DNA from 4 places in the Blautia sp. MSJ-36 genome. Region 2 is predicted to be linked to each of the others. Evidence: riboswitches for the same ligand, from Rfam matches in the RefSeq annotation. Region 2 holds a riboswitch; each other region holds the start of a gene.
What was found. A riboswitch is a leader RNA that binds a small molecule or an ion and turns the genes downstream of it on or off. The one in region 2 is predicted to bind cobalamin.
Positions count from the first base shown of each region.

Region 1: linked by a shared signal. The riboswitch ahead of KQI39_RS04540 (cysteine-rich small domain-containing protein) and the one ahead of nikB (nickel ABC transporter permease) in region 2 are both predicted to bind cobalamin.
Region 3: linked by a shared signal. The riboswitch ahead of KQI39_RS05160 (ABC transporter substrate-binding protein) and the one ahead of nikB (nickel ABC transporter permease) in region 2 are both predicted to bind cobalamin.
Region 4: linked by a shared signal. The riboswitch ahead of KQI39_RS04605 (sirohydrochlorin cobaltochelatase) and the one ahead of nikB (nickel ABC transporter permease) in region 2 are both predicted to bind cobalamin.

Region 1 covers NZ_JAHLPQ010000004.1:45,794-53,601, reverse strand. The annotation lists gene KQI39_RS04555 (diaminopimelate dehydrogenase) at 1-618, shown strand, start outside; gene KQI39_RS04550 (N-acetylmuramoyl-L-alanine amidase family protein) at 925-2,421, shown strand; gene KQI39_RS04545 (C40 family peptidase) at 2,749-4,215, shown strand; cobalamin riboswitch at 4,381-4,581, shown strand; gene KQI39_RS04540 (cysteine-rich small domain-containing protein) at 4,848-5,153, shown strand; gene KQI39_RS04535 (phosphatase) at 5,239-5,952, opposite strand; gene KQI39_RS04530 (glycyl radical protein) at 6,305-7,808, shown strand, end outside.
Region 2 covers NZ_JAHLPQ010000001.1:304,747-312,554, forward strand. The annotation lists gene hisG (ATP phosphoribosyltransferase) at 1-406, shown strand, start outside; gene hisD (histidinol dehydrogenase) at 486-1,796, shown strand; gene hisB (imidazoleglycerol-phosphate dehydratase HisB) at 1,796-2,383, shown strand; gene hisIE (bifunctional phosphoribosyl-AMP cyclohydrolase/phosphoribosyl-ATP diphosphatase HisIE) at 2,403-3,683, shown strand; gene KQI39_RS01435 (M14 family metallopeptidase) at 3,778-4,737, shown strand; cobalamin riboswitch at 5,026-5,215, shown strand; gene nikB (nickel ABC transporter permease) at 5,405-6,343, shown strand; gene nikC (nickel transporter permease) at 6,344-7,171, shown strand; gene KQI39_RS01450 (ABC transporter substrate-binding protein) at 7,235-7,808, shown strand, end outside.
Region 3 covers NZ_JAHLPQ010000004.1:178,505-186,312, forward strand. The annotation lists gene rlmD (23S rRNA (uracil(1939)-C(5))-methyltransferase RlmD) at 1-665, opposite strand, end outside; gene KQI39_RS05140 (hypothetical protein) at 826-1,056, opposite strand; gene KQI39_RS05145 (CGGC domain-containing protein) at 1,276-1,629, opposite strand; gene KQI39_RS05150 (ABC transporter ATP-binding protein) at 1,666-2,421, opposite strand; gene KQI39_RS05155 (FecCD family ABC transporter permease) at 2,421-3,416, opposite strand; gene KQI39_RS05160 (ABC transporter substrate-binding protein) at 3,521-4,615, opposite strand; cobalamin riboswitch at 4,722-5,011, opposite strand; gene pcrA (DNA helicase PcrA) at 5,113-7,368, opposite strand; gene KQI39_RS05170 (DUF1836 domain-containing protein) at 7,517-7,808, shown strand, end outside.
Region 4 covers NZ_JAHLPQ010000004.1:61,067-68,874, forward strand. The annotation lists gene KQI39_RS04590 (FecCD family ABC transporter permease) at 1-363, opposite strand, end outside; gene KQI39_RS04595 (ABC transporter substrate-binding protein) at 419-1,564, opposite strand; gene KQI39_RS04600 (hypothetical protein) at 1,561-2,562, opposite strand; gene KQI39_RS04605 (sirohydrochlorin cobaltochelatase) at 2,684-3,988, opposite strand; cobalamin riboswitch at 4,145-4,319, opposite strand; gene KQI39_RS04610 (NAD(P)/FAD-dependent oxidoreductase) at 4,593-5,972, opposite strand; gene KQI39_RS04615 (DNA internalization-related competence protein ComEC/Rec2) at 6,095-7,808, opposite strand, start outside.

The sequences.
Region 1 (7,808 bases), on a different contig from region 2:
GATCCGGGAATGTTCTCACTGAACCGTATGTATGCAAACGCAATCCTTACAAACGGAAACGACTACACATTCTGGGGCAAAGGTGTCAGCCAGGGACATTCCGATGCAGTCCGCCGTATTAAAGGCGTAAAAGATGCAAAACAGTACACAATTCCTGTAGAAGCTGCACTGGAAGCTGTAAGAAACGGAGAAAATCCTGAGCTTACCACACGTCAGAAACATACAAGAGAGTGCTTCGTAGTTGCAGAGGAAGGTGCTGATCTTGCACGCATCGAGGAAGAGATCAAGACTATGCCGAACTACTTTGATGAGTATGACACAACGGTACACTTTATTTCCCAGGAGGAGCTGGATCGCGATCACAGCGGAATTCCGCATGGTGGTTTTGTAATCCGCAGTGGAAAAACTGGCTGGAATGATGAGAACAGCCATGTAATCGAGTACAGCCTGAAACTGGATTCTAATCCGGAGTTCACCTCTTCTGTTATTGTTGCCTATGCAAGAGCTGCATACCGCATGAATCAGGAAGGACAGAAAGGCTGCAAGACAGTATTTGATGTTGCACCTGCATATTTAAGTGCACTTGACGGAGCAGAGCTTCGCAAAAAATTCCTGTAAAAAACAGACTGTAACAGAGTTGTTACAGAAAGCAATATTTTTATAAATACTCAGATCCCCGGAATATTCAGAAGGTATTTCTGATATTCCGGGGATCTTTGCGTGGATAAAAGGGTGCATGACAGGGAAAAAGCCGGAAAGAGTTGACGACAGGTAAAGAATGGTATATAATATGGACGTAAATTTGTAACAGAATTGTAAAGAATTGAATGCTTTACACACGGTTCACAGGATGGGCAGTGAAGACAACAATCAGCCGGACTTCAGAAATAGTAAATATCAATTATCTATCAAAGGAAGGTATGTATGCGAAAATTAAGCAAAAAATGGAAATTGTGGGGACTTTTTTTGATCTTGATGTTTTTTGCAGCTGGAGCGACTGTACATACAACTGCAACAGATGTACAGGCCGCAACCAAAAACGGCTTTAAAACAGAAAATGGAAAGTCCTATTATTACAAGAATGGTAAGAAAGTAAAAGGCTGGCTTACCCTCAATGGAAAGAAGTATTATTTCAATGCCTCCACAGGTGTTCAGGTAAAAGGCTGGGCAAAAGACAGCAAAGGCAAACGTTATTTCTACAATGCCAACGGTGTAAAAGGCTATATGGCAACAGGCTGGCTTACAGACAGCAAGAAGAATACCCGGTATTTTAATACCAGCACCGGTTATATGACAACCAAATGGGCAACCATCAGCAAGAAGAAATATTATTTCTACAGCAATAACGGAGTTGCAGCCAAGAGTAAATTCCTTACAGATTCCAAGAATGTGACCAGGTATTTTACAAGTAAATGCTACATGGCAACAGGCTGGGCAACCAATACCAAAAAACAGAAACGTTACTTTGATCCGACCACAGGAGCCATGTATAAAGGCTTCAAGAAAATCGGCAGAAATACCTATTATTTCTACAGCTCAAGTGGAATTATGGCTACCGGCTGGGTGGAGAATACATCCAAGGGTTATAAATATTATTTTGACCCATCCACAGGTGTAATGGCTACCGGTACCAAGACAATCGACGGAAAAGAGTACACATTCAGCAGCAGCGGAGTCCTTCAGGTTAACAACAATCCGAATACAACGACACCGACCAGCTCGCGTACAATTAAGAATTTCCTTGCAAATGCACTGAAACCGGTTGGACAGACCCTTTATGTATGGGGTGGAGGCCACAATACTTCGGATGCCACCAGAAAGGGTGTAAGTTCCAGATGGAAAGAGTGGTATAACAGCAATTCCAGTTCTTATAACTATAAGAACTATATGGATCTTACAGAAACTACAGAACAGAAAGGTCTTGACTGCTCCGGATATGTAGGATGGTCTGTATATCAGATTATGCAGAGTAAATCCGGCGGAGTGAACTACACAACAGTTTCCGGAGATATCGGTTCCTTATATACCAGCAGAGGAATGGGAACTACAATTTCTCAGTCACAGCTTTCAAGTTCCGGTTGGAAACTGTATCCGGGAGACATCGGATACAATGACGGACATACATGGATGGTTCTTGGACAGTGTGCAGATAAGAGTGTTGTGATTCTGCACTGTACACCGAATGCAGGTGTTCAGATTTCCGGAACACCGACACCGGATGGAACATATGGAAGCCAGGCAATCAAGCTTGCAGAGCTTTACATGGCTAAATATCCGGGAGTCAGCAAATATGATTATCACGAATCAAGTGGTAACTATATCCGTAATGGTGCTTACTTCAGATGGAACAGAAGTACACTTTCCGATCCGGATGGATACCTGCACAAGACTGCAAATCAGATTCTTGCAGACCTGTTCTGATTAGGCAGGAAGAGAAGTACCCGAAGAAATTTCTATGTAATAATTAAATAAGATTAAGAGAAGGAGAACCTGTAAAATGCAGAGTTCTCCTTCTTTAATGTCAAATTCATTAATAAATGTTACAGAATTCTAAACTAAATAATAGAAAATCCTTGCAAACCAGAGAACACTGTGTTAATATATAAAAAGATTGAAACAAGATATTGCAAAAATATTACATTAATCTGCTAAAAATGAAAGAACAGCAGAAATGAGTAAACGAAGGCAGAAGATGTTTGATCTGCCGAATAATCAGAATTCAAAATCAGATTGCGAGGGTGAACAGTCATGAAGAAAAGAATATTATGTCTGACACTGGCGCTCCTCATCAGTGGAGCACAGGTAGTCAGCGTAAGTGCAACAAGAGAAGATGAGGCAGCACTTCAGCAGGAAATGGATGCAACCAATGAACAGCTGAATGCAACTTATTCCAGATTGGATGAGCTTTCCGCACAGAAGTCACAGATCGAAGGCGAGATCTCCACTCTTGATGCCAATCTTGTAAACGTGATGGTTTCGATCCAGACACTGGAGGGAGATATCTCCAATAAAGAAGCCGACATTGCATCTACACAGTCCAACCTTGAGAAAGCCAAGAATGCCAAGACCAAACAGTACGAAGCAATGAAGAAACGTATTCAGTATCTTTATGAGAAAGGTGGAGACGACGCATGGTTCCAGATGATGCTGAATGCAGAGAACCTGTCTGATCTTCTTACAAAGGCTGAGTATACACAGAAGACATATGAGCAGGACAGAAAGAGCCTTGAGAAATATTCCAACACCATCCAGCAGGTAGCTAACTTGGAAGCACAGTATACACAGGAGAAAGCGGAACTTGAGGGAATGAAGCAGGAATATGAGGCAGAATCCCAGAACCTTCAGGCACAGCTGGATGAGAAGCGTGCAACATCCGCAGATTATGACAATGAAATTGCTTATGCACAGCAGCAGGCTACAGACTATGCGAACCTTCTTGCAGAGCAGACTGCAGAGCTTCAGAGATTAGAGGCTGAGCGTATCGCCGCAGAAGAGGAAGCAAGACGTCAGGCGGAGGCTGAGGCAGCAGCAAGAGCACAGGCAGAAGCAGAAGAGGAAGCAAGACGCCAGGCAGAAGCGGAAGCAGCGCAGCAGGATGAAGCAGATGAGAGTGAAGACGTTCAGTATGACGAGGACGGTGACGTAATCGAGAATACGGACGAAGATACTGCAGAGGACGATACAGAGTATGTAGATGATACATATGATGAGAATGGTGACGTTCAGTATGATGAGGACGGAAATGTAATTTCCGATGACCAGTCCGGATATACAGACACTACAGAAGATAATACAGACGCAAACTATGATGACAGCAGCGATGCTTCTGAGGATACCTCTTCTGACAGCGGAAGTTCTTCTTCCTACAGTGGTTCCGGTTCTTCTGTTGTAGATTATGCCACACAGTTTGTTGGAAATCCGTATGTATGGGGCGGAACAAGCCTTACCAACGGTGCAGACTGCTCCGGTTTTGTACAGAGTGTATATGCTAACTTTGGTGTAAGCCTTCCGAGAACTTCCTATGAGCAGCAGAACGCAGGTACTGAGGTATCTTATGCAGATGCTCAGCCAGGAGATCTGATCTGTTACGGTGGACATGTGGCTATTTATATGGGCAATGGACAGATTGTACATGCATCCAATTCCCAGGATGGTATTAAGATCAGTAACGATGCGACATACAGAACGATTGTTTCTGTAAGACGTCTTGTATAATCACGAACCATATAAAATTCATTAAGATGAAGATATTGAACAGCCTGGCGGTATATTCCGTCAGGCTGTTTCTTATAAGGAAACAGTGTATTTATATCAGAAAAATCTGAAATGGTATTGACATATAATTAACAGGGTGTTATTATAATGCCAGTATAATTCCATATTGAACATAGCAAGTGCTGAGGGCATCTGACAGTCGTTGATTATCAGAAGCCAGCAGAAAAGGGAATCAGGTGTGAAACCTGAGCGATCCGGTCACTGTAACGGAGGAGCGAATCTCACAGTCCATTGTACTTAGGTATGAGAAGGAGAGACAAGCCATGATCCCGGAGCCAGGAAACCTGCTTGTTATGGCGAGGTTAAACTTCCGTGTAAAGTGTAACAACCATTTCAGGGACTCCGCACCCCTGGGACGTTGTCTACTTTTTTACGAGAGTAGGCATTTTTTTATGGAATGCGCCTGTTCATATGAATTATACATGATTAAATGGCAGGCGATACTACTCCGGATACATTCGTTCCCTCCGCGCACTCATGAACGGATTATATTTCTACCCCGGGGTGGCATCGCTACCTCTTTTTTTATGGGAAAATTAAGAGGATATATGATCCGGGAGGAGATAAGAATCATGGAGAAACCATATTGGGAAGGAAAAGAGTATTCCTATTTCAGTCACAAAAAATGCGAGTATTTTCCATGCCATAAAGGAGCAGATCCGGAGAATTTTAACTGCCTGTTCTGTTATTGTCCGTTGTATGCACTGGGAGATAAATGCGGCGGTAATTTTCACTTCACAGAAAGTGGGATCAAGGACTGTACGGCGTGTAAACTTCCTCACAGAAGAGAAAATTATGGATATATCACAGGGAAGTACCAGGAACTTGCGGATATGATAAGAAAACAGAGAGAAAATTCTCAGACAGATGAGAAGTGATAATAGAGAATAGAATATAACCCGAAATAATAAGCCAGCTCTGACACATGGTGACATGTGAGAGCTGGCTTTTTACTTTATCGGGTCATCTGGTCTGCAGGAATACTTTCAACCTTGGAAGCTGGTTGTTCAGGATCAGCTGTTCCGGGAACATGGCCTGATGAACAAACTCAGCGGCATAGGTAAAATCGCCGATGTGTTCCGGGCCGTGGCTGTCGCTGGAGAGAAGCAGTGGCAGATCGTATTTTCGGCAGCAGCGAAGGATTTCGAAACAGTTTTCTCTTGTGTCACCACGATAGCCATAAGGCGCAAGAGAAGCTTCGTTGATCTCAAAGATCGTTCCGGTTTCTTTGGCGGTTCGGGCAAGAACTTCATAATTCACCGGATAGTGTGTGTTGTCACTGTGTCCGAGAATTTTGACACAAGGATTTTTCATAACATTGATAAAGGCTTCGGTGTTTTCGTCCCTGGTGCCGGGGTGGTAGTTCCAGGAATGCATGCTGGCAATGGCGTAATCAAGTTTACATAATAATTCCTGATCCAGATCTACACTTCCGTTCCGATCCAGAATATTCAGTTCAATCCCATAGAGCAGGTCTACGCCGAAATGTTTTTTCGGAGAATAGGTAAGACTTCGGAAGTAGGAGGAAGTTCCGGCTGCCAGAGTTCCGGGACCGTGATCGGTGATTCCGAGAAGACGGAGGCCTTTTTCTGCGGCTGCACGTGCCATGTTGGTGATGGTACATTCCGTGCCGTGACCGCTGGCGATGGAATGGGTATGCATATCAGAAAGATACATAAAAATACACCTCTTTTGCTGTTTGGGAACATGTGACGGAGCGGAATACAAATGTCCGCTGTACATATTTTTTGTGAAAAATAAAGGAATTCCCATATAAATTCAAGTATGACAGAGCAGAAAAACAAAGTCAATAGAGAAAAACATAAAAACACGAAAAACAAATAAAACCAACGGGGCTTGCCCTATAAAAACCACAAAAACAGCAAGAAACACATGTTGGATTTCGTTGACATCAAAGAGGGGGTAAGGTATAATAAAATTACATGAGCACATAGCCGGAAAGAAGCGGTTCTGGAAGCGGGAAGGCGGACAGATCACCAGAAACAACCGGTTATGAGAAAGGAGAATCATGGAGAAATTTCATATAGCAGATATCCCGAAAACAGACAGGATCACACATCTTGTGGATAATCTTTATGCAAAGATGCCGGTGATCGAATCTGCCAGAGCCAAGCTGGTCACAGAGTCCTATAAGCAGACCGAAGACGAGCCGATCATCACCCGCAGAGCCAAGGCATTTGCCCACATCCTGCGTAATATTCCCATCATTATCCGTGATGAGGAGCTGATCGTCGGAAGCAGCACCCTGGCTCCGAGAGGATGTCAGACATTCCCGGAGTATTCTTTCCAGTGGCTGGAGGATGAGCTGGATACAGTGGCTACCAGAACAGCCGATCCATTTTATATTGCGGAGGAAACAAAGGCGGAACTCCGTGAGGTACATAAATACTGGAAAGGCAAGACAACCAGTGAACTTGCAACTTCCTACATGGCACCGGAAGCAATTCTTGCCATTGATCACAACATTTTTACCCCGGGAAATTATTTTTACAATGGTGTAGGACATGTAACCGTTAAATATGAAGAAGTCCTGGCAATCGGTTATGAAGGAATCATTGCCAAAGCACAGAAAGAGCTTGAGGAATGCAATGTGGGAGATGGCGATTACGCAAAGAAATCCCGTTTCCTGGAAGCCGTGATCTTAAGCTGTCAGGCTGTTATCGACTATGCACACCGCTATGCCGAGCTTGCTGAGCAGATGGCATATCAGTGTCAGGACCCGACCAGAAAGCAGGAACTTCTTCAGATTGCATCCAACTGCAGCCGTGTACCGGCTAAAGGCGCCCGTAACTTCTATGAAGCCTGCCAGTCCTTCTGGTTCGTACAGCAGCTGATCCAGATGGAGAGCAGCGGACATTCCATTTCACCGGGACGTTTTGACCAGTATATGTATCCATATTATAAGAGTGATATGGAGGCAGGCAATCTGACCAGAGAGTTCGCTCAGGAACTGATGGACTGCATCTGGGTAAAATTAAACGACCTGAATAAATGCCGTGATGCCGCATCTGCAGAAGGTTTTGCAGGCTACAGCCTTTTCCAGAACCTGATCGCAGGTGGCCAGAACAAAGACGGCGAGGATGTGACCAATGATCTCTCCTTTATGTGTATCCAGGCGTCCATGCATGTACATCTTCCGGCACCGTCTCTTTCTGTAAGAGTATGGAACGGATCTCCCCATGAATTCCTGATCAAGGCTGCAGAGCTTACAAGAACAGGAATCGGACTTCCGGCTTATTATAATGATGAAGTTATCATCCCTGCACTGCAGAACCGGGGACTTTCCCTTGCAGATGCCAGAGAGTATAACATCATCGGCTGTGTAGAACCGCAGAAAGCAGGTAAGACAGAAGGTTGGCATGATGCCGCATTCTTTAACATGTGCCGTCCGCTGGAGATGGTTTTCTCTAATGGTATGGATAAAGGTGTGCAGGTTGGTGTTCAGACTGGCGATGTCACAGAGATGAAGAGCTTTGACGAGTTCTATGACGCATACAAGAAACAGATGGAAT
Region 2 (7,808 bases):
GGAAGAGGGAAGAAAACTTTACGAGGTTATGGATCTGGGATTCGGAGCATGCCGCATGTGCGTATGTGGCCCGGAAAGCGCCAGAGAAGTTTTAAATAACAACCAGCTGATCCGTGTTGCCACCAAATACCCGAACATAGCAAAGGATTACTTCTATAATAAAAAACACCAGACTGTGGAGATCATCAAACTGAATGGTTCCATTGAGCTTGCACCGATCGTAGGTCTTTCCGAAGTCATCGTGGATATCGTGGAAACAGGAAGTACCCTTCGCGAAAATGGTCTTAAGGTGCTGGAGGAAGTCTGCCCGCTGTCTGCCCGTATGGTAGTCAACCAGGTCAGCATGAAAATGGAAGATGAAAGGATCCGTAAACTGATCACAGAACTTCGAAACGTTGTCAAATAAGCTGTGAAGCTGTTTATTTGCTTATGAGCATGTAGTGGAACGGATTGTGAATAAATACAGAAAGAAGGCAGAAGTTATTATGCGTAAGGTAAAACTCACCAAGGAATCTACAAAAGATATTCTGGAAACTCTCTTAAAAAGAAGTCCTAATAATTATGGCAAATATGAGGATGCTGTAGCAGATATCCTCGCAAAAGTAAAGGCAGAGGGAGATGAAGCTCTGTTTGCTTTTACCAGAGAATTTGATAAAGTTGAAGTGACAAAGGAGACGATCCGTGTTACACCGGAGGAGATCGAGGAAGCTTATAAACTGGTAGATCCGTCTCTGATTGATGTGATCAAAAAAGCGCTGGTAAATATCCGCAGCTATCATGAAAAGCAGCTTCAGAACAGCTGGTTCACAAGTACGACAGACGGTACTATGCTTGGCCAGAAAGTAACTGCACTGAACCGTGTAGGTGTTTATGTTCCAGGCGGAAAAGCTGTATATCCATCTTCTGTACTGATGAATATCGTTCCTGCCAAAGTAGCAGGTGTGGACCGTATTGTAATGACAACTCCTCCGGGAAAAGACGGAAAGGTGAATCCAAGCACACTGGTTGCTGCCAATGAGGCCGGTGCAGATGAAATTTATAAAGTGGGCGGTGCCCAGGCTATCGGAGCTCTTGCATACGGAACTGAGAGTATCCCGAAAGTGGACAAGATCGTAGGACCTGGAAATATTTTTGTTGCTCTTGCAAAAAAAGCAGTTTATGGTTATGTCAGCATTGACTCCATTGCCGGACCAAGCGAGATCCTTGTTCTTGCAGATGAGACTGCAAATCCACGTTATATCGCGGCAGATCTTCTTTCTCAGGCAGAGCATGATGAGATGGCGTCCGCGATCCTGATCACAACAAATGAAGAATTTGCAGATAAGGTTGACGCAGAGGTAAAAGGTTTTGTTGAAAAACTTTCCAGAAAAGCTATCATCGAGAAATCTCTGGAGAATTTTGGATATATCCTGATCGCAGAAGATATGGACGAGGCCATTGAGGCAGCCAATGAAATTGCCTCCGAGCATATGGAGATCGTCACAAAGAATCCGTTTGAAGATATGATGAAAGTACGAAATGCAGGTGCGATCTTTATCGGAGAGCACAGCTCCGAGCCTCTTGGAGATTATTTTGCAGGACCGAACCATGTACTTCCTACCAATGGAACCGCGAAATTTTTCTCCGCACTTTCTGTAGATGATTTTATTAAGAAATCCAGCATTGTGTATTATTCCAGAGAAGCACTCCGGAAGATCCACAAGGACATTATCCAGTTTGCCACATCGGAACAGCTGACCGCACACGCAAACTCCATTGCAGTCCGTTTTGAGGAAGAGGATAAGGAGAACGAATAATGGCAAGAGAAGCACTGATCGAAAGAAACACAAAAGAAACACAGATTCGTCTGCAGCTGAATGTTGACGGAACAGGAAGTTCCGATATTGATACAGGTATTGGCTTTTTTGACCATATGTTGGACGGCTTTACGCGTCATGGACTGTACGATCTTACACTGAGAGTACACGGTGACTTGAATGTGGATGATCATCATACCATTGAAGATACAGGTATTGTCCTTGGAAATGCGATCCGTGAGGCGGTAGGGGACAAAAAAGGAATCAAACGTTACGGCAGCTGTATCCTTCCCATGGATGAAGTTCTGGTGCTCTGTGCGGTGGATCTTTCCGGAAGACCTTATCTTGGATGGGATGCGGAGTTTTCCACGGAGAAAATAGGAGATATGGCAACCGAGATGGTGAAGGAATTTTTTTATGCAGTGTCTTATTCCGCAGCAATGAATCTTCACATCAAAGTTCTTTCCGGCGGAAACAGCCACCATGTGGCAGAAGCCATGTTTAAGAGTTTTGCCAAAGCCCTTGACGCGGCAACACAGTATGATTCCCGGATCACAGACGTGCTTTCTACCAAGGGAAGCCTCTGATACATAAAGGAGACCACTTATGAACAAACAGTTGATCCCATGCCTTTATCTTCAGGCAGAAAAAGCGGTAACAGGGTTTGGACAGAGAAATCTTTTCGGAGATGGAAATGTAGAGACACTTGCAAAGTTTTACGGCGACAATGGAGCAGATGAGCTTCTGGTGTTTGACTTTTCTTCTGCAGATGCAGAGCATGACCGTGCGATTGGAAAGATCCGGGATATCTGCCAGGCATCGGAAATCCCGGTGATCGCAGCAGGAAACATCAAACGCATGGAAGACGTAAAAAAACTGATCTATGCAGGCTGTGCCAAAGTTGTATTAAATTTTTCAAAGAAAAGTAATATTGAGCTTCTGGAGGAAGTATCCAGACGTTTTGGAAAAGAACGTATGATGATCAGTATTTCTGATCTGAAGGAATTTACAGAAAATCAGGATCTGATCGAAACCTATGCAGACAGTGTTCTGGCTCTGGATACAGTGGAAAATGAAATCGCACAGATTTCGCAGATTTCCATTGTTCTCCACACGGACGAAAGCAGTCAGGAAAAAGTTCTGGAGCTTTTAGGGGAAACCGCCGTGTCCGGACTTTGCGGTGCTTATGTGAGCAGTCTTGAAAATGATCTGCATACATTAAAAGAGACCTGCGAAAAAGCCGGAATTCCGGTGAATACCTATAAAAGCAATATTGCATGGTCCGATTTTAAATTAAACAGTGATGGAATGGTTCCGGTTATTGTCCAGGATTACCGGACAGATGAAGTGCTGATGTTGGCCTATATGAATGAACTGGCTTTTGATACCACATTGAAACTGGGAAAAATGACATACTGGAGCCGCAGCCGGAATGAACTCTGGACAAAAGGCCTGACATCCGGACACGTACAGTATGTAAAATCTCTTACCATTGACTGTGACAATGATACAATCCTTGCCAAGGTGGATCAGGTGGGGGCTGCCTGCCATACAGGAAACCGTACCTGTTTCTTCAAACCACTGATGAAGAAAGAGTACGATGATACCAATCCACTCCATGTATTCCAGAATGTGTACGATGTGATCACAGACCGGAAAGCGAATCCGAAGGAAGGTTCCTATACCAATTATCTTTTTGATAAGGGAATTGACAAGATCCTGAAAAAAGTCGGTGAAGAATGTACAGAGATCGTTATTGCCGCCAAAAATCCGGATAAAGAAGAGATCAAGTATGAGATCTCAGATTTTCTCTATCACATGATGGTACTGATGGTGGAAAAAGGTGTCAGCTGGGAAGAGATCACCAGAGAACTGGCAAAAAGATAGAATTAAAAAAAGACATATACAATTTTGGTTAGGCATGGTATACTTATCGGAACAAAGTGCGGAAATATAAGAAAAAGGGAAAGGGAAACAGCCAATGATCAAAATTGATGACTGGGTGATCGAAAAAGGAGAAAAAGCACAAGGTAAGATTGAGATCACAGGATGCGGCATGGCGATGCCGGCGACTGTGATCTGCGGGGTGGAAGACGGACCGACGATCCTGATCACAGCAGGAGTACACAGCGCCGAGTATGTAGGAATACAGGCGGCGATGGAACTTGCGAAAGAATTTCAGCCGGAGGAACTGAAGGGAAATGTGATCATCATTCCGCTGGTCAATGTCAGTGGATTTGAACATCGTACCATGAGTATGGTCTATGAAGATGGTAAGAATCTGAACCGTGTTTTCCCGGGAGATCCTGAGGGGACAGCTGCAGACCGCATTGCCTATACCATGGTGACGAAACTTTTTTCCATAACGGATTATTATATTGATCTGCACAGCGGAGACGGATATGAGCAGCTTCATCCATATGTTTATTATGTAGGGGTTGTAGATGAAGAGACGGCAGAGAAGTCCTTACATATGGCAAGACATATCGGTGTCAAATATGTGGTCCGCTCTACAACTGCTACAGGTGGTGCCTATAATTATGCCTCTTCTCTTGGAATTCCAAGTATTCTCATCGAGAGGGGCGGACACAGTTACTGGACCTGGGAGGAAGTGGAACAGGACAAAAGAGACGTCCGTCATCTTGTGTTTCATCTTCAGGGGAAGAAATGTCACGGACTGAAACATTACCGTCAGATGCTTCTGGAAAATGTGGTATATGAATATGCACCATATACCGGATGCTGGTATCCATCCAAAAAGCCTGGAGAGTACTTCTTTAAAGGAGAAGACCTGGGTGAACTGAGAGATTACTACGGAAACCTGCTTTATACATCCATTGCAACAGAAAATGGAGTTGTACTTTATCAGACAGCCAGCCTGAATATTATTGAGGACGGACCGATGATCGCCTATGCAGCGATCACAGAGACGCTGACCTGATATTCGCAGAGCTTTTCCACCAAAAATTGTTTTATTCAATTCCTATAGAAGCGATAAGAAAACCGGATTTTACCGTTTGTTGTTCTATTTGTAAAAATAAACGCGTAAAATCCGTATTTTTTTGACAAATCGGATAAACTCAGTTGTTAAATACCTAACGGGGTATATGTACAATTCAAACAGCTTTGACAAAATTGATAAATATTCTAAAAATACAACATTTTTCTATGGACAACAGCAATAGATTTATCATACAATAAATCCGTAATTTAACAGCATTTGCTGATTTTTACATCAGCCGTTGCAAGTTCCGAGAGGATTAATAGGGAAACCGGTGTAAATCCGGTACGATCCCGTCACTGTAATGGGGAATCCTCAGATAAAATACCACTGGCCGGGTGCGTGAGAAATAGGGCCGGGAAGGTGTCTGAGGGTGAGGAGCCTGAGTCAGGAGACCTGCTTGTAATTGTTTTAAGATGATTCTTACGGAAGATAGGAAGCATGTTTTTTTGTGTGTGCCCGTATTTCGTCACGGGCTTTTTTCGTGCGTATTTCTGAAATTCCATGCATTTTCTGCATATAAAGAATCCCATTATAGTTATTATTATCTTATATAAGTTGAAACGGCTATGCTAAAAATCACATCAAATGAGGAAAGGAGTAAAACGTGACAAAGAAACAAGTAGGAAAAAGATTTCTCCAGATCATAATTGTATTGTTTGGAATCAGCTTTTTCACATTTGGACTGACCTACCTGTCACCTGGTGATCCTGCGGAGATCATGTTGACAGAGTGTGGTAATCTTCCAACACCGGAACTTCTGGAACAGACAAGACATGATCTCGGCCTTGACCAGCCATTTCTTGTACAGTATGGTTCCTGGCTGAAAGGTGTTGTAACAGGAGATATGGGACAGTCCTATTCTTTCAAAATGCCGGTAACGGATAAACTGGTATCCTGTTTCTGGCCGACGCTGAGGATGTCGTTGCTGGCACTTCTGATGATGGTCATTATTTCCATACCGCTTGGAATACTGGCCGCTGTATATCAGAACAAATTCCCGGATTATTTTGTAAGAGGAATTACCTTTGTGGGAGTATCTGTTCCAAGCTTCTGGCTGGGCCTGATCCTTCTCAGCATCTTTGGTGTTCAGCTTCGCTGGATCAATGTTGCCGGAGGCAGTACAGATTTTAAATCCATGATCCTTCCGGCGCTGACACTTGCACTTGCCATGTCTGCAAAGTATACCAGACAGGTAAGAAGTGCAGTACTGGAGGAGCTTCACCAGGATTATGTCACAGGTGCAAGAATGCGTGGGATCAAGGAAAGCGTCATTCTCTGGAAACACGTTCTTCCTAATGTAATGCTTCCGCTGGTAACACTGCTGGGACTTTCCCTTGGAAGTCTTCTGGGAGGTACTGCAGTTGTAGAGATCATTTACAACTGGCCTGGAATGGGAAATATGGCAGTAAAGGCAATTTCCTGTCGTGACTATCCTCTTGTACAGGGCTATGTACTCTGGATCGCGATCCTGTACATGTGCATCAACCTGCTTGTGGATCTATCCTACACTTATCTCGATCCAAGACTTAAGGAGGATAGATAATTGAAAAAAGTATTACGAATATTCAAAGAAAACAAACAATTCACTCTTTTCTTTATTCTAGGTCTTGTGGTGATCGGTGTTGCGATCTTTGCACCGCAGCTTTCCCCATATGATCCGTTGGATGCAGTTATGACCGAATCACTGCAGGAGCCGAGCTCCGCCCATCCATTTGGAACAGACAAACTTGGGCGAGATCTTCTTTCCCGTGTTATTTTCGGAACAAGAACGTCTCTGATCATGACCTTATGTCTGGTTGCGGTGATTTTTGTGATCGGTACATTTTTAGGAGTTATTGCCGGATATTTTGGCGGTATTGTAGATGCGGTGATCATGCGCATTGCGGATATGATGATTTCCTTCCCGGGCCTTGTGCTGGCCATCGCCATTGCCGGTATGCTGGGACCGAACCTTGTCAATGCCGTTATCTCCATCGCGGCTGTAAGCTGGACGAAATATGCCCGTCTTGCAAGAAGTATGGTTCTGAAAGTCAAGAAGAGTCTTTACATAGAGGCAGCTGTGGTAAACGGAACAAAGACCTGGAAGATTCTTCTTGTACATGTTCTTCCAAACATGGTAACACAGATGGTGGTAACTGCGGCAGCAGATATCGGAACCATGATGCTGGAGCTGGCTTCCCTTTCTTTCCTGGGATTTGGTGCAACTGCGCCGACACCGGAGTGGGGACTGATGCTCAACGAGGGAAGAACCTACATGGCAAAAGCGCCATGGCTTATGATCTACCCTGGTATTGCCATTGTGATCTGCGTGGTTGTTTTCAACATGCTTGGAGACAGCATCCGCGACGTACTGGATCCACGCCAGGATTAATAAAACATTTTCTGTAACAAACCAACACCATATTATTAGTATATTTATCTTTAGGAGGATGAAATGAGAAATAACGTAGTTAAAAAAGTGCTGGCTGCTACACTTGCATGCATGATGACTTTTTCCATGACAACAGTGGCTCAGGCAAAAGGTGACAAAAAAAGTGATAAGGAGATCACCATCGGAGTAACAAGCTTTGCAGATACACTGGAGCCGACAGAGCAGTATTTCAGCTGGGTAGTATCCCGTTATGCGATCGGAGAGTGCCTCACAAAATTCGATGAGAACGGTGAGATCGTTCCATGTCTTGCAGAAGAATGGGAGAACAGCGAAGATGGAAAAACATGGACCTTCAAGATCCGTGAGGGCGTAAAATTCTCCAACGGCGACGATATGACACCAGAGATGGTAAAAGCTTCCATCGAGCGTACCGCTGAAAAGAGTGACCGTGTTCCGGAATTCTTTGATCTCGACAGCATCGAGGTTGATGGACAGAACCTGATCTTCCACCTGAACAGAGCAAATGCAAACATGGCCGGATGCCTTGCAGACCCGCTGTTTCTGATCGTAGATACAAATGTAGATGATTCTACATTTGCCATGGAAGGACCGATCTGTACAGGACCTTACGCAGTAG
Region 3 (7,808 bases), on a different contig from region 2:
CGAAGAAGAAGATGTCGAAGATACCCCACATGCTGCAGCTTTTTATAGAAGCTGGCATTACGCTCCAGGAAAAACTCCCGCACGCAGACCAGGATCTTCGTCATATCCGGATGGACAAGCTTACAGTCATCCGTATTCAGGATATCGTAAGTGCTTCCCTTCTTGTGAAGTCCAAGGGACAGCGGCCCATCCTTATACTCATCCCCAAAGGAAAACTCCATCTTATTGCGGTACCCAAACTCAATAGGACTGCCATAAATCCCATCCCAGTGATATAAATGATCTGCAGCCTCAGCTTCTTCCGTCCCATCACTGTTCTTCCCGATCTTAGCCAGACTTTCTTTTACTGCCCCATCCAGAAGTTCTCTCACCTGGCGCTCCTTCATCTCCTTCTGCGCCTCATAGCTCATGGTCTGGTACATGCAGCCGCCGCATGCCGGAAACTCCTGACAGGCAGGTTCTCTTGTTTCCAGGGGAGATTTCTCCAGGACCTCCAGAAGACGTCCTTCCGCCCGGCCGGAACGTTTCTTATTGATCATAAACCGGACTTTCTGTCCCGGGATTCCGTTTTTTACAATTACTTTCTGGTCATCAACCCAAACAAAACCTTTGTTTGGAAATTCCACTTTTTCTATAATACCTTCGTAAATTTCACCTTTTTTCATAAATCCTCTTTCTGTTTTATAACTAGTGCAGCGTTTCACGGTCCGTCTTCAAAAATCAAGCCCCGGTATCGCGCCGGGGCTTCAATTATCCGCTTCTCATATTCATACATAACAGACAGCCATTCTGATCTGCTCAAAACAGCCTCTGCAGTGAAAGTTCTTACTCTTCCTCATCCTCGAAATAATCATCGAAGTCATCATCAAAATCTTCTTCAAAATCTTCCAGATAATCCGGAGCGAAGAAACGGTATACTGCAAACGCAATACCGGCAACAGCTGCAACAGCACCGATGATCGCCAGTACCCAAAGGACTGTGTTCTTATCTTTCTCTTCTTCTTTTTTCTTCAGTGTTGCGAGCAGTTCTTCAAGTTTTGTTGTATTTAAATTCATAACACTGCACCATCCTTTCTTTCTGTTCGGCTGTACTTTCTGTCAGTAAATCTGCAGCGCAGCGTTTTTTAAGGTCGCTGCACCCGAGCCTTTTTTTAATGTTCTTATTATACCACCATATGTCTGGTTTTACCAGAACTTACACAAATTTTCGCAGAAACATTCTGTAAAAAAATCGCCGTATTTCCGGCATTTCCGGAAAGATACGGCGGTTTTCTCTTATTCTTTATGGGTTCCTCGGATCACTTTGATCCCGCGTTCTTCTATCAGACCGCAGATCTGTGTTATCCGCGGACATTCCTTTTTTTCCTCATTCAGACGGCATACCCCGACATGGATGACGCTGATCTTTTCACTGACCAGCCGGTCTGCCTTTTCCAAAATCCCCTCATCTTCAGCAGGTTCTTTTGCATTGGTTTCTTTGCATCCGTTGCATGTCATCACAGCTGCCAGAATCGTATCTTCCGGATAGCCGGAAAAAAAATCTCTTCTTTCCCGAAATGCAGACAGACATCCTGCCCTGGTACACACATCATTGGAATTAAGGCATGTCAAAATCCCGATCTTTTTCATCTTTTTCCCTCTATGCATCCCGCCTCACAGCCAGAATCATAAAAACAAAATATGCATCTTTCCGCGGCTGTCGTAAACGATCTCCGCTTCTACTTTATAGATCCTGCGGATCAGCTCCGGGGTCAGGACTTCTTCCGGCGTTCCGTAACCTTCCAGAACTCCGTCCTTCAGTACATAGATCTTATCACAGTATGCTGCTGCAATATTCAGATCGTGAATAGCGGAGATCACGGTTACATTAAGTTTTTTCACCAGCTCCATCAGCATGATCTGGTGGGTAATGTCCAGATGATTGGTAGGCTCATCCAGAATCAGTGCAGAGGTCTGCTGGGCAAGTGCTCTTGCCAGGATCACCCTCTGCTGCTCTCCTCCGGAAAGAGTGGAAAAGGTACGGTCTGCAAACGCCTCCATCTGTACGGTTTTCAGCGCTTCATCCACGATCTGGTAATCTTTTGCATTGTCCCGTTCCAGAGTCTTTTTATGAGGCGCACGCCCCATAAGAACCACCTCGCGGACCGTAAAATCAAAATTATAATAATTGTGCTGTGCCACCACGGCCATTTTTTTCGCAGAGCTTCGAACACTCATGGAATGAAGCTCCTCGCCGTCCAGATACACGGCTCCTGCGTCTGGTTTCAGAATACGGTAAATGCATTTCAGCAAAGTGGATTTTCCGCTTCCGTTTGGTCCGATGATTCCTACCAGTTCCTTATCCTGGGATTCCATGGAGATTCCCTTCAGGATCTGTCTGGCGTGAAAGCCAACCTGAATATTTTCTGTGGTGATCTTCATTACCGGGCACCTCCGAATCCATAGGATTTCCGCACAAGCAGATAAATAAAGCAGGGAGCACCGATAATGGATACCAGCACACCGATGGGCATCTCGGAATTTTTAAGGATCACACGACATGCCACATCGCACCAGATCAGAAACGATGCACCAAGAAGCGCACTTAAGGGGAGCAGTTTTCTGTGATCTGTTCCAAAAAGGATCCGGACCACATGAGGGATCACCAGTCCCACAAATCCGATCACACCGGCACAGTACACGGCAAATCCGATCATAACAGAAGCAACGATCAGATAAAAAGTCCGCAGTCTGTGCAGATCTGTTCCAAGGGTAATGGATACGTCATCTCCCAGAAGCATCAGATTCAGGTTCCGGTACTGCGTCCAGAAAACAGCCACGCACATCAGCGTGACCGGAAGCATTACACCCACTCTGATCCAGCTTGCTCCGGCAAGACTTCCCATGCTCCACTTCATAACTTCTGTTGCCGCATTTTTGTCATTGGTAATATAAATGACAAAATTGGAAAAAGCAGAACAGACTGCGCTGACCGCCATTCCCGCAAGGATCAGTTTTGCGGAAGTTGCCTTTCCACCCATGTTTGCAATGGCGATCACCGCAAAAGAAGTGATCATCGCGCCAATGAAAGCTGTGATTCCCACAGAGTTTCCGCCAAGAAAGCTTCCGATTCCAAGCATGATGGCCAGTGTGGCACCCAGAGATGCACCAGATGAGATACCCAGCACATACGGGTCTGCCAGCGGGTTCTGCACGATAGCCTGCATCACCACGCCGCACACGGAAAGAGCCATTCCAACTGCCAGAGCCAGAAGGACTCTAGGCAGCCGGATCAGCCACACAACATCATGAACTGCGCCTTCCGCATAGGCGGACAGACTTTTTATATGAAACAATTTATAAGCGATAACGCCGTATACATCCTTCAGTGACAGATCCGCATTTCCAAAAGTGATGGCTGCAAGTATGGAAAAAATAAGGAATCCTGCAAGTCAGATGAGAACTGCCACATACATGGATGTTCTGAGCACCTTATCTTTTTTTCTCTGTGAAGCTGTTTCTTTCACTGCATTTTCTCCGATCAGTCAAGATTTACGTCCGGATATAATCCCTTTGCAAAAGTTTCGATTCCGTCCTGGGTACGTGTTGCACTTGCATACATCTCACTGAGCATGATCGGGTAAACACGTCCGTTCTTTACTGCGTCAAGGCTCTTCAGGGACTCATCATCCTGGATCACTGCAAGCTGGCTGTTCTTAACAGTTTCCGGATCATCTCCTGCATATGGCATGTAAACCACAAAGATCACGTCAGGGTTGGCTGCGATGATATCCTCTTTTCCAACGGTGGAAGCATCCGGGTTTGCAAGAGTTGCGCCTAACTGTGTTACCATATCTCCGCCAAGGCTCTTTACGCCATAGTTTGTGATGTCATCTCCAAGAGGCTCCAATACCATTACGCTTGGTTTGTCTTTTACATCTGCAGTTGCAGTAAGAGTTTTGTCGATCACTGCTTTTGCATCATCAACGATAGCCTGTGCTTTGTCCTGTACATCGAAGATCTTTCCGATATTTAAGATATCTGTGAATTCATTTTCCAGTGTTCTGGCGCCGTCCGGACGAGTATTGGTGTTGTAGTAGGTGTTGCAGCCTTTGTCGATCCAGTCTGTTACATTTCCCAGATTCTCATCAGAGAAAAGAGAGCTCCAGGATAAGATCATGTCCGGCTCCAGCATTGTTACAGTTTCAAGGGATGGGGTAAATTCGTCAAGATAATTTGTTTTTGAGAATGCTTCTTTGAGATCTTCCGGAACTTCATTATCAAGACCTGCGGTAGCTACCAGGTGGTCTTCCAGACCAAGTGCGAGCATAGTCTCAATGCTTCCCTGATATACAGCAAGGACTTTTTCCGGTGCTTTTTCATAAGTGGTTTCGATTTCGTTTCCATCGTAATCATAGGTTGTGATGGTCAGAGGATATTCTGTCTTGGTTGCCTCTGCGGAAGAATCTTCGGTGTCTGCAGACTCTGTACTGTCTTCTGCTGCCGGCTGGTTGTCTTCCTTGATGGTCTCGGAGTCTGCTCTCTCTGCGGCATAAACAGCCGGAGCTGCTGATACGGTCATTGCCGCTGCCATTACCATTGCCATGATTCTTGTGGATACATACTTGTTTTTCATTTCATTTCCTCTCTTTTCGCCTGTTTTATCTCCTGTTGCCTATGGGTAACCGAAAAGATGGGGCTTCATAAAATCTGCACGGAACACTTTGTACGGAAGCTCCCACTTACATACTGTCAAGCAGGTTTCCTGACTTACAGACTCAGAAAAAACTCCGCAAAATAAAAACTGATACACCATTCATCTTTTAGCCGATCATGAATGATGTATCAGAATTTTCTCCAGAATCTCTCTGACATCGGGATTTCGCCTTCTCACATGAGTTTCTGCAATGGCATGTGAAATCCCTTCTTCTGTATACAGTGGCCGCAACCGCTCAGGCTTTTTACCCGATTCCCTCTCACAGTATCCGGCAGCATATGTGCCGGTGATACTGTTCACTTCACAGCAATTCAATTACGCTGATACTGATTCTAACATACCGGTTTTCCAATTACAACCTTGAGGCCGGATTTTTACAGTTTTTTGCAGAAATAGTCTGCCCGGAGAGATCCCTCTCAGATCTTTTTCAGCTTGGCAAAACCGGCGAACATTTTTTTCACGCCGACTTTGTCAAAGTCTACCGTCACTTCGTAGTCTCTGCCGCCGTCTGCGATATTTTTTACGATACCGACTCCGAATTTCACATGACGGACCGTGTCTCCCTCACCATAGTCCAGGCTGTCCGCCTTCTTCACTGTGAAATCTTTTTTCTGCAGGGTGCTCTTTGCCTGGAAATTCATTTTCATCTGGGCATAGGCGCTTTTCGGAGATACGATATCATCTACTCTGGGCTTTTTCTCCTGAATGGTATGTCCAAGATCTACCAGCTCCCGTGGAACCTCCCTTACAAAACGTGACACACGGTTATACTGAGTCTCCCCACGGATCATCCGCTGTTTTGCACAGGTTAAGGTCAGTTCCTTCATGGCACGGGTGATCCCCACATAACAGAGCCTTCGCTCCTCCTCGATATCCGACGGATCACCGGACCAGATGGAAGCATATCCCGGAAAAACACCGTCCTCCATTCCCACGATAAATACATTTGGGAACTCCAGTCCCTTGGCACTGTGAAGAGTCATCAGCAGCACATAATCCTGATCCGGATCAACAGAATCGATATCTGCCACCAGTGCGATCTCCTCCAGAAATGCAGAAAGTGTTGCCGGCTGTCCGGCCTCCTCCATGGCTTCCTGGAAGGATTCTGTCTTGGAGATCAGCTCATCGATATTTTCGATCCTCGCCTGGGCCTCCTCCGTTTTCTCTGCCTCCAGTTCCTTCACATAACCGGTAAGCTCAATGACCTCTTCCAGGGTTTCACGGACTGTATAGGCCTCTGCCTTACTTTTCAGTCCCTGGATAAAGGATACAAAATCATTGATCTTTCCTGCTGCCCGACCAATAGACGGTACTTCCTCCACCACGCGGAGCGCATCGTAAAAGCTCAGGTTCATCATATCCGCATAGTCCTGGACACGGCCGATGCTGGTGAGTCCGATTCCTCTTTTTGGCACATTTAAGATCCTGCGCACAGCCAGATCATCACTGGCATTGTCAATGGTCTTCAGATAGCTTAACAGATCCTTGATCTCTTTGCGGGCATAAAAATTCACGCCGCCGACAATCTTATAAGGAACATTTGCCAGGAGAAATTTTTCCTCGAAGAGGCGGGACTGGGCATTGGTCCGGTAAAGTACCGCGCAGTCCTTATACTGGAATTTCCCGTTACGCCGGCCCTGGATGATCTCTCCCGCAACATATTCCGCTTCCTCAAATCCGTTGTTAAACTGACGGAAATGGACTTTATCGCCCTCTTCGTTCTCTGTCCAGAGGCGTTTTTCCTTACGCTCCGTATTGTTGGCAATTACCTCGTTGGCTGCGTTCAGGATATTCTGTGTGGAACGGTAATTCTGCTCCAGCCGTACCACCTTCGCCTCAGGGAAAACCTTCTCAAAGCCCAGAATGTTCCCGATATTTGCTCCACGGAAGCGGTAAATAGACTGGTCATCATCGCCAACTACGCAGAGATTCTTGTATTTTTCCGCAAGAAGACTTACGAATTTAAACTGTGCGGTGTTAGTATCCTGATACTCATCCACCATAATATACCGGAAACGTTCCTGATAATAATCCAGGATATCCGGATTGTGCTGGAAAAGCTCCACAGTTTTCACGATCAGGTCATCAAAATCCAGGGCGTTGTTTCCCCGGAGAATGGACTGATATTCCTTATACATGCCTGCAATCTTCCGCGCATCCGGATCACTTCCCGCATTCAGCTCCATCTCTTCCGGCGTGATCAGTTCATCCTTGGCATGGGAAATCTCTGCAAGAACAGCACGTTCTTTATAAATTTTTGTATTGATACTGAATTTCCGGAAGATTTCCTTCATGACTGTCTTCTGGTCATCAGTATCATAGATGGTAAAATTACTGCCAAATCCCAGCACCTCAATATGTCTGCGTAAAATCCTCACACATGCGGAATGAAAGGTGGAAACCCATACGCTCTCCGCGCCCATTCCCGCAATTTTATTTACACGTTCCCGCATCTCACTGGCAGCCTTGTTGGTAAAGGTGATCGCCAGGATATTCCAGGGATTGACACCCTTTTCTTCCATTAAATAGGCAATCCTGTGGGTCAGCACTCTTGTTTTTCCGGAACCGGCTCCCGCAAGAATCAGAAGTGGTCCCTCTGTATGTACAGCAGCTTCCCGCTGCATGGGATTCAATGTGTCCAAAGCATCCTGTATACTCATTTTGATCTCCATTTCTTTTTCCATATCAACAGTATCTTTATATACTACCATGTCTTTTCTTTCCGGTAAAGCCACAACCTTACTTTCTCATTTTCCCGGAAAAAGTTTCTTTACAAGTAGTATTTAAAACTATATAATAGGGAGCAGAGGTGATAATGCGATGACAAGAAACGAAAAAGAGATGATGAGCAGCATTTTTGCGAAAATTGCTGAGCTTGATTATATAAAACCAGATGAAATCCCGAACATTGATCTTTACATGGATCAGGTCACTACTTTTATGGAAGAAAATCTTGCATCCACCAAGCGTCACGAGGATGACAAGATCCTGACCAAGACCATGATCAACAACTACGCCAAGAACAAGCTTCTCCCACCGCCGGAGAAGAAACGCTATTCCCGGGAACATCTGCTGATGTTGATTTTTATCTACTATTTTAAGAATATTCTCT
Region 4 (7,808 bases), on a different contig from region 2:
GATGGATACCGATCTGCTCAAAAGAAAGATCATCAGAAGAGCCACAATCAGCTTGGCTCCGGAAGAAATTCCCAGCACAAAGGGGCCGGCGATAGGGTTGTTAAAAAAGGTCTGCAGCAGAAATCCAGAAACAGAAAGTGCTCCGCCGAGGATGATAACCGAAAGAATCCTCGGAAGACGGATCTCCCAGACAATATTATAAGAAATTTCATCTCCCTGATGCCGGAATATGATTTTCAGGATCTCCTGCACAGAGAGGTGGATACTTCCGGAATTTACATTCCATATAAATAAAAAGATCAAAAGTACCGCAAGGATCACAAAAGAGATCCCATATCGGACCGCGCGTTTTCTGTCATTCATTTTTTCTGGTACACTCCTCTTCTGTGGTGTAATTCGTGTAAAGCCGTATTTTCGTTTATTTCAGTTTATGCATATAAGTCAGGTTATCCAGGGAATCATCGTCCGTAGTCAGCATGGTATGGATATCCTCAATCATAGTTCCAAGTCCTGTGGTCTCCTGGAAAAGATTTTTGCCTGTGCACCAGACATTTCCGTTCTTCACTGCCTTGAAATCCGCAAGAAGTTCGCTTTTGGAAAGAAGTTCATCGATGGTCTGAAGTTCTCCGTCAATGGTGCTGTTGTAGATGATATAATCCGCATCTTTTGCCTTGGCATAGAATTCTTCCATCTGCATATTCATGGTGGAAAGGGCATTGTCGCTCTCTCCCGTATCCTCCGGAACGTAATTTCCACCTGCAAGGGAGATCATCTCTGAAACATAGTCGCCGCTTTTTCTTACATTTACCGCGCCTACGGAGTTGATATAAAAGAACGCTACGGTCTTATCTGTTTTATCTGCTGTAAGCACGTTATCCAGTTTGTCTGTCTGCTCTTTGAATACTTTTTCTGCCACATCTTCTTTTCCAAGAAGGACTGCGTAAAGTTTCATCCACTCAGTTCTTCCAAGGGGATGGCTTTCATAGCTGGAACGTTCCACCATTACAGGGATCCCGAACTGTTCCAGTTTCTCCTGGACTTCCGGATTGTGATGGATCATGGTGGATTCAATGGCAAGGTCACAGCCTTCGTTCAAAATCAGCTCATAATCCGGGGCACTGTACTTGCCGGCGTAGATCATCTTTTTCTGCTCCATGGCGTCTTTGGCTTCCTGGATATACCATCCGTCTTCCTTGGTTCCGGAAAGTTTGATGCTGTCGATCCCGTCAATGGCCCGGAAAAGATCCATGGCCGAAGTTGCAACCAGATAAATATTGTTTAACGGCTGTTTTAAAACCGCAATATCAGAGTCCAGTCCCTCCGGCGCTTCTTTTCCCTCGGGAACTACAAGAAACTGCCCTTCCTGATCGATGGTAATCAGCGCATAGCCGTCGTTGTAGTAATCCACATTGAATTCCTTGGCATAGGAAAGTTCCATGCTGTGGTCGAAAGTGAGGCCTGGAATATCCGCAGGCTTATGTTCTGTCTCTGCAGCCTGCACGGCAAACGCGCAGCCCAGAACAAGCGTCAGCGTCAGAAATATGTATGAAATTATTTTTTTCATTTTTCTTCCTTTTTCATGCTTGAAGAATCAAAGTTCAAGGTGTAGTCGATCTCGTGAGGAGTACTCATGGCTACGGTATCTGCAGTCACTTCCATCTCTGTGTCAAAAACAGTCACCGGGATCTCAAATGTGGAGTTTCCGTCTTTGTTCACCGGCTCATATTTTTCGCCGTCCACGATCATGTAATCATAATTCGGGCTGCTCCAGATGATGGTTGCTGTAGCTTCTTTGTCCTTGATCTCTACTTTTGCCGGGGATTCTACCGTTGCTCTTCCTGTACCGCCGGTAAGGGTTACATCGAACTCATAGGTTCCGTCTTCCAGTTTCAGATCTTCCAGTTTTTTGCCCTCGGATTTCTTGTCGTCTTTGGAAGCATCTGATTTTTCTGTGGTCTCTTTGTCGGAAGCCTCGTCTTTTTTGTCCGAATCCTCAGCTGCTTCTTCAGCAGTGTCATCAGTTTTTACAGGATCTTTGACACTTACTTTATGGTCGTACCATTTGCCTTTTTCTCCCAGGAGAGCCACATCGAATTCCTCACCAATGGCCGGTACCGGAATATCAAATCCATAAACTTCCTCTGTATAACCATCGCTGTATTTTACTGTATCTGTGGTAGGCTCAATGATCTCGGCGCCGTCCTTCTGTGCATCTTCGGCAGTTCCTGCAAACAGATTTACGATCTTCTTGGAAACCAGGCTTACATGGATGGTCATCTTGCCATCTTTGACCGTAAGCTTGCCTTTTTTGTCATTGGCCTCATTTACATGGAACATACTGCTGTCTGTGTCAAACTCTGCTGTATAAACACCATCTTCCAGGGTATCTGTCTTGGCTGCGTCTGCCTCTTTCTCATTGGAAGCTTCTGCATCCTCTTTGGAATCGTTTTTGGCAGATTCGGTTTTTGCGGAATCTGTTGTAGCCATTGCAGGCACAGAGCCAAGCACCATAGCTGATGCACTTACCATTGCAAGGATTAAGTTTACATAACGTTTTTTCATAATAATCTTCTCCCTTCCATAGATACAGCAATCTGCCCGGAAGACAGTCTTCCTGATCTTTCCGGGCAGTTACATGGATTTCTTATAGGTATCTGAGATCACTCAGATCGTTTCATATTTATTATTCTGCGGAATCCTCAGCGGAATCAGCCTCTGTATCTGCTGCTGCGTCAGAATCTGCGGACTCATCAGCGCTTCCCAGAGAATCAATAGCTGCTTTTGTATGATCTACATAAAGCTGCTCAACAGCCTCGATACGTCCAAGACCTGCGATCTGTGTATCAACATTCTCGAAGTCTCCGGATGCTACAAACTGGCTCTTCCAGGAATCCTCATCATCACCGGCCATATCGTTGTTTGCATGGTCTCCGGCAACAACCATCAGCGGACGAAGAACAACGTTCTTGTATCCTGCTTCTTTTACCTTCTCGATAACCTTGTCGCAGGCTGTATCTTCCGGCTTACCCTCTACAGTACCGATGAATGCGTTCTTGAATCCAAGGTTTTCCATCTGTGTCTGCATCTGATCGTATGTAATGTTAGCTGTATGGGATGTTCCATGTCCCATGAATACGAATGCTGTACCAGCCTCAGCTGCTGCATCCATGCTGTCAAATCCTGCTTCTTTGCAAGCCTCATCTGTGATTGCCTGAGCAACGGCTTTCTTGTCGTCGTTGATCACTGTTGCATCGTCTCCAACCTCACCAAGCATTGGCTCTGCGATAGCTACAGACTCAAATTTATCTTTATACTCGTTGATGGCTTCTGTCATCTCATCGTACTCAGCGCCATGCATCAGATGTGTAGGCTGTACAACCAGGTTCTTAACACCGTTTGCTACTGCACGGTCAAGTGCCTGCTGCATGTTATCGATCACTTCATCATCTCTTGCCTCTACATGGTTGATGATGATCTGTGCTGTAAATGCTCTTCTTACAGACCAGTCCGGATAAGCTTCTGCAAGAGCATCCTCGATTCCTTTGACATCCTCTGCACGGCTGTCATTGAAGGAAGTACCAAAGCTTACAACAAGAAGTTCATTCTCACCGATCTCATCCTGGTTACGCGGATCGTCCTTGGAAGCATCTCCTGTGTCACGTCCGAAATAATCCGGATCTGCATTCTCACCCTCTACCAGTTCTTTCTGAGCGTCTGTCAGAGCATCCCATGCTTCTTTGGCTGCCTTGCAGTCCTCATCTGTTGTGTCGTTTCTTTCCTGTACATAGATCTTGTCGATCAGAGCTGCTACATTGTCAGCTGCTTTCTGGTCTTCATCAGAAGCCTCTGTGGTATCAGCTGCCTCAGTACTCTCATCTGCGCTCTCTTCTGTAGCGGAATCATCTGCTGCCATTGCTGTTGTAGCTGCACCCATAGAGCATGTCATGGAAACTGCGAGCATCAGAGCTAACATTGTTTTTCTTTTCATTTCTTATCGTCCTCTTTTCATGTATTTCCAGAATACTGATATGTACAAAAAAACGGCTGCTTTCTGCGGCCGCCTGCTCACACACGATTCTCTCGCAATACACATAAAAAGAAGTTCTGTATTGTTATTGAGAATACAGATTCGTAGACCGCGAATCCTGGATCTCACAATAAGGCAGTTCTCCTGACTTGGTTCCACGCTGCTTTCCCTTCCCGGTTTCCCAGTGGTTTCGAAAACAGCTCCCCGTTCACAGTGACGGTATCGTTCCGGATTCTCACCGGATTCTCTTTTGCACATCCGACTGGATGTAACCTTATTGCTATAACATTTGTACATATTCGATTTTACCTGGTTATCTATTTTTTACCACAAAATCACAAAATTGTCAAGATTGCTGTCGGACGATACAGGGTTTTCTCCCTGTATCTGTCAGTTATTTTCAGCATACTTATTTTAATATTCATGCATATTTTTCATGATTTTATATGATTTATGTTTTTTATTTATAGCATAATGATTTCCTACAATAGCATAGAGATTTCCTGCTACATAAAAAGCAGCCCTTCTCCGCCATCACTGTGACAGCAGAAAAGGGCCGATCATATTATTTATTGAAGTACTCCTGCTCCAGGTATCTGGCTACATAGATTCCGCTGGCAGATGCATGGGAAAGAGAATGTGTCACACCGCTGCAGTCTCCGATAACAAAGAGTCCTTTGTGGCAGGTTTCCAGATTCTCATCGATCTCAACTTCCATGTTGTAGAATTTAACCTCCACACCATAAAGCAGAGTATCGTCATCTGCTGTTCCCGGTGCGATCTTATCCAGGGCATAGATCATCTCGATGATACCGTCCAGGATACGCTTCGGCATAACAAGGCTTAAGTCTCCCGGTGTTGCGGAAAGAGTCGGTGTTACGAAGCTCTCCTCAATACGTGCTTTTGTGCTTCGTCTTCCGCGGATCAGATCTCCGAAACGCTGTACCATAACACCACCGCCAAGCATATTGGAAAGTCTTGCGATGCTCTCACCGTATCCGTTGCTGTCATGGAACGGCTCTGAGAAATGTTTGGATACCAGAAGGGCGAAGTTTGTATTGTTGGTGTGTTTTGCAGGATCTTCATAGCTGTGGCCGTTTACTGTGATGATTCCGTTGGTGTTCTCATTAACAACAACACCTCTCGGGTTCATACAGAAAGTACGGACCATATCCTCAAACTTCTCGGTTCTGTAAACGATCTTGCTCTCGTAAAGCTCATCTGTCAGACGGCTGAACACCTCTGCCGGAAGCTCCACACGGACACCGATATCCACACGGTTGGAAAGTGTGGGGATCTTAAGATCTGTACATACAGTCTCCATCCATTTACTTCCGCTTCGTCCCGCGGAGATGATGCAGTAAGTTCCCTCGTAACGCTCATCACCTACAACAACTGCATAGCCGTCTTCTGTTTTCTCCACTTTGTCAACGGACGCGTCAAAATAGAAATCTACATGGGCTTTCATCTTTTCATAGAGATTCTGAAGTACTACATAGTTGATATCCGTTCCCAGGTGGCGGACAGATGCATCCAGAAGATGCAGGCCGTTCTGAAGACAGAGCTTACGGATCTCACTGTTTGTGGTGGAATAAAGCTTGGTTCCCTCTCCACCATGCATCAGATTCAGTTTATCTACATATTCCATCAGTTCTGTGGCTGTATCCTTGCCGATATGCTGATACAGAGTTCCGCCAAACTGATTGGTGATATTATATTTTCCATCGGAGAAAGCGCCTGCACCGCCAAATCCTTTCATGATCGCACATGTTTTGCAGTGGATACAGGATTTTACTTTCTTTCCGTCAATGGGACATTTTCTTTTTTCCAGAGGATGGCCAGCTTCAAAAACCGCGATCTTTTTCTCCGGATCATTATTCATCAGCTCATAGGCCGCAAAAATTCCTCCAGGACCTGCTCCTACGATCAGTACGTCATATTTCATAAATAAAAACTCCTTATCTTGTGTTGCCTGTTTTCAATGTTTCGTTTTCGCACAAACCCTGTCTATTCTACAACAGGTGTTTGCAAAAGTCACCTGTTTTTTCCGGTTTTTGAAAAAATTTTTCAGTCCTTCCGAAACCTGTATATCTTAAGCTTTTTTCCATCGGTTTCCACAGTAATGGCACCGTTTTTCATGGTATATTCCACCTGGCTTCCGGCCGCTTCCAGACGCTCTACGGTTTCCGGCGACGGATGCCCGTAAGTGTTGGTGGAAGAACAGGAAATGATCGCCAGTTCCGGCTTTATTTTTTCAAGAAACGCTTCCGTGGTAGAATAACGGGAACCATGATGTCCCACTTTCAGGCAGTCCACATCGGTAAGATTCCCGGATGCCAGAAGCTTTTTCTCCGTGTCTGCTCCGATATCCCCGGTAAAAAGCATCTGAAATTCTCCAAACGAGAGTTCCATCACCATTGCCTCCTCATTCACATCTTTTCCTGTGGCGTTTTTCTCCGGCCACAAGATGGAAAAAGATACCAGACCACAATGCAGCTCATCTCCCTTTTTTCCTGTCACAACTTTTATTCCGGCTTTTTGTGCCGCATCCGAGAGTTCCTCCCAGGCCTCCGGCTTTTCCGCCCATGAAGGAAGCACCAGATATCCTGCCCGGATGGTTGTGAGGCCATTTCCCATATATTCCAGAAGTTCCTTCGCCCCGCTGATATGATCCTTGTCTGTATGGGAAATAAAAAGCCCGTCCAGATAAGAAATCCCCTGACTTTTCAGAGCCGGCAGAAGGCAGTATCTTCCAAGGTCCGACTGGCTGCTGCTTCCTCCGTCAATAAGAAAATGGTGATTATCCGGAGTCTCCACAAGGATGCCATCTCCCTGCCCCACATCCAGGCAGGTCACCTTCAGTTTTCCCGATGGATGAAATCCCAGTACCAGGATCCCTGCTGTCAGTAAAGCGCCTGCTGCCATACGCAAGGTGCACAGTTTCCAACGAACAGCCTTTTCCTGTTCTCCGGATCTTTCCTTTCTCTGGCTGCTCTCTTTTTCCTTCCGAATCTGTATTTTTACATACTGTCCTATAAACAGGACTGTAATTAAAATTACATAATACACCAGAATCTGCCAGATTTCCGGTTCCCCTCCGATCCAGGTGCTCCACCTTAATTTTCCTGCAAGGCTGCAGAGATATTCATAAAAAAGCAGCAATCCTCTTGCCGGCAAAATTGCCAGTTTTGCAGCAGGAATACAGAAAATCCCAAGCAACAGTGCCGCCATTCCTCCTGTCAACACAAAGCCCACGCTGGGAAGCACCAGAAGATTCAGAAAAAATCCGGCAAGGGATACTTCTCCAAAAAATTTCAACATCACGGGCAGTGTCACCAGCTGAAGGGCCATGGAACTTACCAGTGCCTTCGTCCATTTTTTCTCCGCACCTGCAAGAGCACAGATTTTTTCCGCTGCAACACCGATCCCAAGAACACAGCCAAAGGACAGAAGAAAACCGCTGTCCAGAAGATACGCCGGGGATTCCAGAAGAATCATCATGGCTGTTACCGAAAGCGCAGTCATCATGTCATAAATCCGTCCAGTGATCCTGGCGCCCATGGCAATGAGAAACATGGTCACCGCCCGCATGGTGGAAATACTCCCTCCGGTCATGATCCCGTACTGCAGCATTACCCCCAGCGAAAAAATTCCCGCAGACCAGATTCCAAGACCGATTTTTTTCAGAAGGTTATAAAGCCCCATTCCCAGAATGCTGATGTGAAGCCCGCTGATGGCAAGAATATGTACAATCCCGGCCAGCTGATATCGCATCCGCATT